Longimicrobium terrae: one gene and its partner. The protein of the gene in region 2 interacts with the protein of the main gene of each other region in a pairwise test. Links are inferred from orthologs where the notes say so. Each region holds a gene or a part of one and is shown on either strand. Other genes may lie near its edges.

Region 1 (3,168 bases), on a different replicon or contig from region 2:
CCGGATCGTATGACGCCACCCGTGCGCCCTCATCCACCGAACCGACGCGTCGTACCTGCAGCCCGTCCACCACGCCCGGCACGGCGCCCCACTCTTCGCGGATCCGCAGGCAGTCCGGCGCTTCGACGGCCATGATGGTGGCCCGCAGCGCGCTGCTGCTGAGCACCTTCGCGCGGCGCTGCACCCCGGCCGGGTCCAGCGCCAGGCAGTCGGTAAACGTGCCGCCGGTGTCAATCCAGATCTGCCAGAGACGCTCGGTCACGTGCGGCGCGGTTGGGGAGGACGGTCGCTGATGGAAAGGCAAACTACGACGTCGCGCGGGGTGCCCCGCAAGCCCGGCGCGGCCGCAGACGATGAAGAACTGCCCTCACGCGGAGGTCGCGGGGGTCGCGGGGGTCGCGGAGGTCGCGGAGGTCGCGGAGGTCGCGGAGGTCGCGGGGACCGCGGACGGGAGAGATCGCGTCCGTGCGAGCGACCCTGTAAGCGGGCACATACTGGGGTGTGCTCCCTCTCCCACGTCTGTTTGTGGGAGAGGGTCGTCGCGCGCAGCGCGCGGGGTGAGGGCCCGCACGAACAACAAACCGGCCCCGGCGACTGCTGTCGCCGGGGCCGGTGAACGCGCGTGGCCGCGAATTACTTGTCGTCGCCTTCAGTCGGCGTGACGTTCACTTCGGGGGTCACGACCTGCTGCGTGTCGGTCGAGATTTCGACCTTGGCCGGGTCCACGTCCACCTGCGGCATCTTGCCGCCATCGACGTCCACCGACGGCGCCTCGCCCTTTTCTTCAACTTCCGCCGTGCATGCACCGGCGCCCATCGCCAGGGCCACGAGGGCAGCCGCCATCACGCGCTTGATCACCATGGGTGTATCTCCATTCGTAGGATCAGGGACCTTCACCGCGCCCCTGTGCAACGCGTGTGCCGGTTGCGCTCGCGGCAGAGCTTCTGCTACACAATCCCCTGCATCCGCGCCGGAAAATTGCATTTGCCTCTCCGGTTGCCCGCGCGCCGCGCGCCACGGTGCGCCCATCGGCATTGCCGGCCGGCGGCGCAAAACGAGACGGGGCGGGAAAGCCGATCCGGCTCCCTCGCCCCGCTGTCCATCCCGCTCTGAGCACCCGGCGCTGAGCACCGGGCACTTCCGTTCCCGCACTCACGCACTCACGCACCCAGCACTCACGCACTTCCCCTCACCCCCGCGCCATCGAATCCAGGAATTCCTTGTTGGTCTTCGTGGGGCGCATGCGCTTGAGCAGGAAGTCGATGGACTCCGCCGGCGGCATGTCGGACAGGAAGTTGCGCAGCAGGTACACGCGGGTAAGCTCCAGCTCGTTGAGCAGAAGGTCTTCGCGGCGCGTGCCCGAGCGGTTGATGTCGATCGCCGGAAAGATGCGCTTGTCGGCGATGTGGCGGTCCAGCACCAGTTCCATGTTGCCGGTGCCCTTGAACTCCTCGAAGATCACCTCGTCCATGCGGCTTCCCGTTTCCACCAGGGCCGTGGCGACGATGGTGAGCGAGCCGCCCTCTTCGATGTTGCGGGCCGCGCCGAAGAAGCGCTTGGGCTTGTGCAGCGCGTTGGCGTCCACGCCGCCCGACAGGATCTTGCCGGAGTGCGGCACCACCACGTTGTAGGCGCGCGCCAGGCGGGTGATGCTGTCCAGCAGGATGACGACGTCGCGGCCGTGCTCCACCAGGCGCTTGGCCTTTTCCAGCACCATTTCCGCCACCTGCGTGTGCCGGTCGGCCGGCTCGTCGAAGGTGGAGGAGATGACCTCGGCCCGCACGTTTTCCTGCATGTCGGTCACCTCTTCGGGCCGCTCGTCAATGAGCAGCACGATCAGGTGCACCTCCGGATGGTTTTCGGTGATGGCGTTGGCCATCTTCTGCATCAGGATCGTCTTGCCCGCCTTGGGGGGCGCCACGATCAGGCCGCGCTGGCCCTTGCCGATGGGCGCCACCAGGTCCATCACCCGCATGCTGATGTCGGTGGTGGCGGCTTCCAGGTGAATGCGCTGGTCGGGATAGCGCGGGCGAAGGTTGTCGAAGGCGACGCGGTGCTTGGCCTTGTCCGGCTCGTCGCCGTTCACGCGTTCTACCTTCAGAAGGGCAAGGTAGCGCTCGCCCTCCTTGGGCGGACGGACCTGCCCCATCACCGTGTCGCCGGTGCGCAGGTCGAATCGCTTGATCTGGCTGGGCGACACGTAGATGTCGTCCGGCCCGTACAGATAGTTCCAGTCCTGCGAACGAAGAAAGCCGTAGCCTTCGGGAAGAACCTCAAGTACTCCCTCGCCCCGCAGAACCACCTCGCTGTCGAGCAGGTTCTGCTCGATGCGGTAGATGAGGTCCTGCTTGCGGAGCCCGGAATAGTTGGAGATGTTGAGACCTTCCGCCATTTCGTGCAGTTCGGCGATGCTCTTGGTCTTGATGGTGCTAATGTCCACGTTGTGCTCCGAATGTATCAGCACGGCCCGGACTGCAGGTACGGCAGCCGGGACCGCTGGATGTTCCGCCGCGTGGGAGGGGGTTGTGCCAGGGGAGGGGCGCGCCGCGCGCTGAGCGCACAGAATGCTCTGGAGGCGTTTGCCCCAACCTAAGCACGGTATACACGGAGGTCAAGAAGAAAGTGCCGGACATATCAGGCCCGTTCGCCGCGTGGCGACTGGTGGAACTGCACGATCAGCAGGTGCTTCAGGCCCGCCTGCATCCGGGCGTTCCGGCCGACGATCCGGCCCTTTCCGAGTGGCTCGCGCGCTGGCCCGGCCGGCGCTACGTGCAGTCCGGCGGCGACGGGGTGGAGATCACCCTTACCCGCCGCGCCCGCGTCCGCACGCGCGAACGGTGGTGGCTTCACGCGCTGCTCCTTGTGCTTACCTTGGCCACCGCCACGGTCGCCGGGTGCCTGCTGGTTCCCGGCGACCCCATGGGCTGGGCCGAGTCGGCGGGCCATGCGATCCCCGTGCCCGCGCGGTACGATCTGCGCTCCGTGGCACCGGGACTGTGGTTTTCCCTGCCTCTGCTGTGCATCCTGGGCGCGCATGAAGCGGGCCATTGGGCGCTTGCGCGGCGCCACGGGATGGACGTTTCTCCCCCCTGGTTTCTTCCCGCGCCGCCGCTTCTGAGCCCCATCGGCACCTTTGGCGCGTTCATCCGCATCCGCTCTCCCCTCATC
Region 2 (3,282 bases):
GCGGCGTGTTGCTCGTGGAATGCAGCAGCGCCAGCCAGCGCGTGTCGGGCGAGGGCGTGGCTTCCGTCCACCCCGCCAGCGGGGTGATGCGCGTGCGCGCGCCGCCCGTGACGGGAACGGAGTACAGCGCCCGCTCGCCGGGATGCGTCTCGCTCGTCGTGATCAGGAACGTGCGCCGGTCCGGCGTCAGCGTGACGTCCGTGACTTCCCACTGCCCGGACGTGACGGGCGTCGCCGCGCCGCCGTTCAGGTCGCGCGTGTACAGGTGCGCGTATCCGCTGGCCTCGGACACGAAGAAGATACGGTCGTCGCTGATCCAGTCGGCCGTGTACAGCCCGGGGCCGCCCACCCACGCGGTGTCGCGCACCTCATCCACCATCGTCAGCTTGCCGTCCGTTCCCGCCACGTACAGCCAGCGCGCCTTGAAGTCGTACGGCACGCCCATCACCAGCGCGCGGTCCTGAGACGGCGCCCAGGCCAAGGTGGTGAGCGACACCTTGCGGGCCGTCTGCGCGCTGTCGGGCGTAATCCACGCCAGGCGCGAGGTGTTCAGGTCCAGGATGGCGGCGCGCTCCACGCTCTGGACGTCGCCCACCTTGTTTCGCTGGTTCACCGGCTCGGTGTAGCCGCTCTCCGTAATCCAGTACGGAATGCTGGTCTGCTGCGCGCCTTCCACCCGCTCGCTCACGCCCAGCAGCAGGTAGCGCCCGGAAGGCGACACCTCGAAGCTGCTGACGGACATGTTGCGGCCGATGTACGCAGGGCGCACGGTGGCGCGAAGCGAATCCACCTGCTCGCGGCGGCGGCGCTCCTCGTCGCGGTCGCGGATGACGTCGAACAGCTCCGTCTGGTCCTGCCGCAGGGCGCCGCGCTGCCCCGCGGTCTCCGGCGGCCGGGGCGCGGCTTCCGAGCGGATGTCCGTCAACTGCCGAAGCGGCCCGCCCTCCACCGGCACCGACCACAGGTTGGTGCCGGAGACGAAGAACACCGTGCGCCCGTCGCGCGAAAGCTCCGGCTGCCGCTCGCGGGTGGGCGTATCGGTAATGCGCCGCTCGCGCCCGTCGACGGTCACGTACACGTCGCCCATGCGTTCGGCGGCGCGCCGAGTGCGGTCGCGGTTCCACGCCCCCGCCATCGCGGGCGCTACGCGGTCGGCCACGGAGTCGGCCAGCATCTGGGGCTCGCCGCCCGCCGCGGCGACGCGGTAGACGTGCGTGGCCGTGTCGCGGGCTTCCGGATTGCGCCAGCGGAAGTACACCCAGCGGCCGTCATCCGACCAGCGCACCTCATCCGGCGAGCGCCCCACCAGCTCGGGGCCCCGCATGATGTTGCGCACGGAAAGGTCGTAGCCGTTCGCGGCGGTCTGCGCGCCGGCGGGCGACGCCCAGGCGGCCGCCAGCAGAACGGCGCCGCACGCCGCCCCGCGAAGAGGAGAACGCGTCATCGAGAAGATCCGGAGGGGAATGGGGATGACAGGAGTCCGGCAGTTTACGCCGACGCGCCCGGCGGTACAAGCCGCCGGGCGCGTTGAAAAGATTCCTGGGCGAGCCGGAGCGTTGGCCCCGCGGTCAGGCCGGCGGAAGCTGGATCTCGGGCTTTTCCGGATCGGGGCGGTACAGCACGGCGATGCGGCCGATGGTCTGCACCACCACGGCGCCGGGAATGCGCTCCGCCAGCTCGCGGGCGCCGTCGCGCAGTTCCACCGGCGCGGCCTCAAGCACCTTCACCTTGAGCAGTTCGCGGGTGTTGAACGCTTCTTCCAGCGAACGGATCGTCTGCTCGTTCACCCCTTCCTTGCCGACGAACATCACGGCCTTGAGGTGGTGCGCCAGAGACTTGAGGTGCGCGCGCTGCTTGGGAGTGATTTCCACGGCTAGTCCGCCTATCAGTGTTGATGGGTCCCGCTGCGCGCCAAAGATAGCGATCCGCGCCCGCCCTGACGAGTCACCCTCGCGCGGTCCGACAGTTATCGCCCCATCCTCCCTCCCCGCGACCTCCGCGAACCCCCGCGGCCTCCGCGTGAAACGGTGTAGAAGCCCGTAACGCAGCGAAGCCCCGCCAGACACGGCGGGGCTTCGGATTCGCTTGATCATCTCACGGAACGTCCGTTCCGACGGCCTGTGATCCGCGGCGGCGGTTCAGGCCGTTTCCACCCGGTTGCGCCCGCGGGTCTTGGCCTGGTACAGCGCGCGGTCCGCGGCCCGGATGAGGTCGGGGATCGTCGCCGCGTCGTCCGGAAAGGATGCGACCCCGAAGCTGGCCGTCAGCGTGCGCGGCACCTCGGCGTTGGGCGGCAGCTGCTCGACGACGACGCGCATCTTTTCCGCCAGCCGCGAACCTTCATCCCGCCCCGTCTCCGGAAAGATCAGGGCGAACTCCTCGCCGCCGTAGCGGCACGCGCTGTCGCTGCTGCGGAACGAGTGCCGCACCGCGCGCCCGATGCGCTGCAGCGCGTGGTCGCCCACCTCGTGCCCGAAGTCGTCGTTGATGCTCTTGAACCGGTCGATGTCCAGCAGGACGAGCGAGAGCGGACGCCCGTAGCGCTGGGCGCGCGCCATCTCCCGCTCCAAGATCTCGTCGAAGCCGCGGCGGTTGTGGCAGCCGGTGAGCGGATCGATGGTCGCCTGCGCGCGCAGCCGGTCCAGCAGCTCGGCGTTGCGCAGCGCGATGGCCGACGAGTCCGCCAGCGCCCGCAGCAGGGCCAGGTCGTGCGCCTCGTACGGCGCCTCCGTCATCCGCCGGCCCAGGATCAGCAGCCCCGCCCCGCCATCGCCGAAGTCCAGCGGCGCCACCACCGCCACCTCGGCGGGGACGTGGTCGCGGATCTCCGCATCTTCCGGCGGCACGATGGGCGGCCGCCCGGGCCCGGTGATGGCGTTCACCACCCGCGCCGGGATGGCGAAGGCCACGGACTCGCCGCGGAGCGAGCGGACCGCGCGGCAGGTGTACTGCTCGCCGTCCGTGTGGTACAGCGCGGCCCACCACGCAAAGAACACCTCGCCCACGGAATCCAGCACCAGCCGCACCGTCTCGTCCGCGCCGCGCACCACCGCCAGCGTGCGCGCCACCTGCTGCAGCGCGCCCAGGTGAAAGCGCAGCTGATCCAGTTCCAGCGTCTGCTCCGCCCGCTGCTGCTGCACCGCCCACACCCGCGCCAACTGCTGGGCCATGAGCGCCAGCAGGCGCGGAGCGATCTTCGCCGCCTCCGGGGAAGCCAGCATCTCTCCCTCGCCGCCCGCCGCATGAAAGCGCAGCACGGACACCAGCCCGTCCGCGGCGTCC

Evidence for each region.
Region 1: the proteins of yhbY (region 2) and rho interact in binary tests that used the Escherichia coli proteins (3 or more experiments, as listed by UniProt). The link is inferred for Longimicrobium terrae from one-to-one orthologs.

The regions. Positions count from the first base shown.
Region 1 is NZ_JACHIA010000040.1:900-4,067, reverse strand. What follows is about bases 316-3,168. They hold rho (transcription termination factor Rho), read right to left. Parts: upstream 2,441-3,168; coding sequence 1,190-2,440; downstream 316-1,189. Other genes in these bases: HNQ61_RS28035 (site-2 protease family protein), read left to right, coding at 2,623-3,168; HNQ61_RS28045 (hypothetical protein), read right to left, coding at 634-861. Outside these bases: HNQ61_RS28050 (hydantoinase B/oxoprolinase family protein), read right to left, coding at 1-262. UniProt on the Escherichia coli protein: Facilitates transcription termination by a mechanism that involves Rho binding to the nascent RNA, activation of Rho's RNA-dependent ATPase activity, and release of the mRNA from the DNA template.
Region 2 is NZ_JACHIA010000011.1:3,380-6,661, reverse strand. What follows is about bases 221-3,187. They hold yhbY (ribosome assembly RNA-binding protein YhbY), read right to left. Parts: upstream 1,872-3,187; coding sequence 1,569-1,871; downstream 221-1,568. Other genes in these bases: HNQ61_RS29640 (GGDEF domain-containing protein), read right to left, coding at 2,139-3,187; HNQ61_RS17015 (prolyl oligopeptidase family serine peptidase), read right to left, coding at 221-1,444. In the rest of the region: more of HNQ61_RS17015, read right to left, coding at 1-220; more of HNQ61_RS29640, read right to left, coding at 3,188-3,282.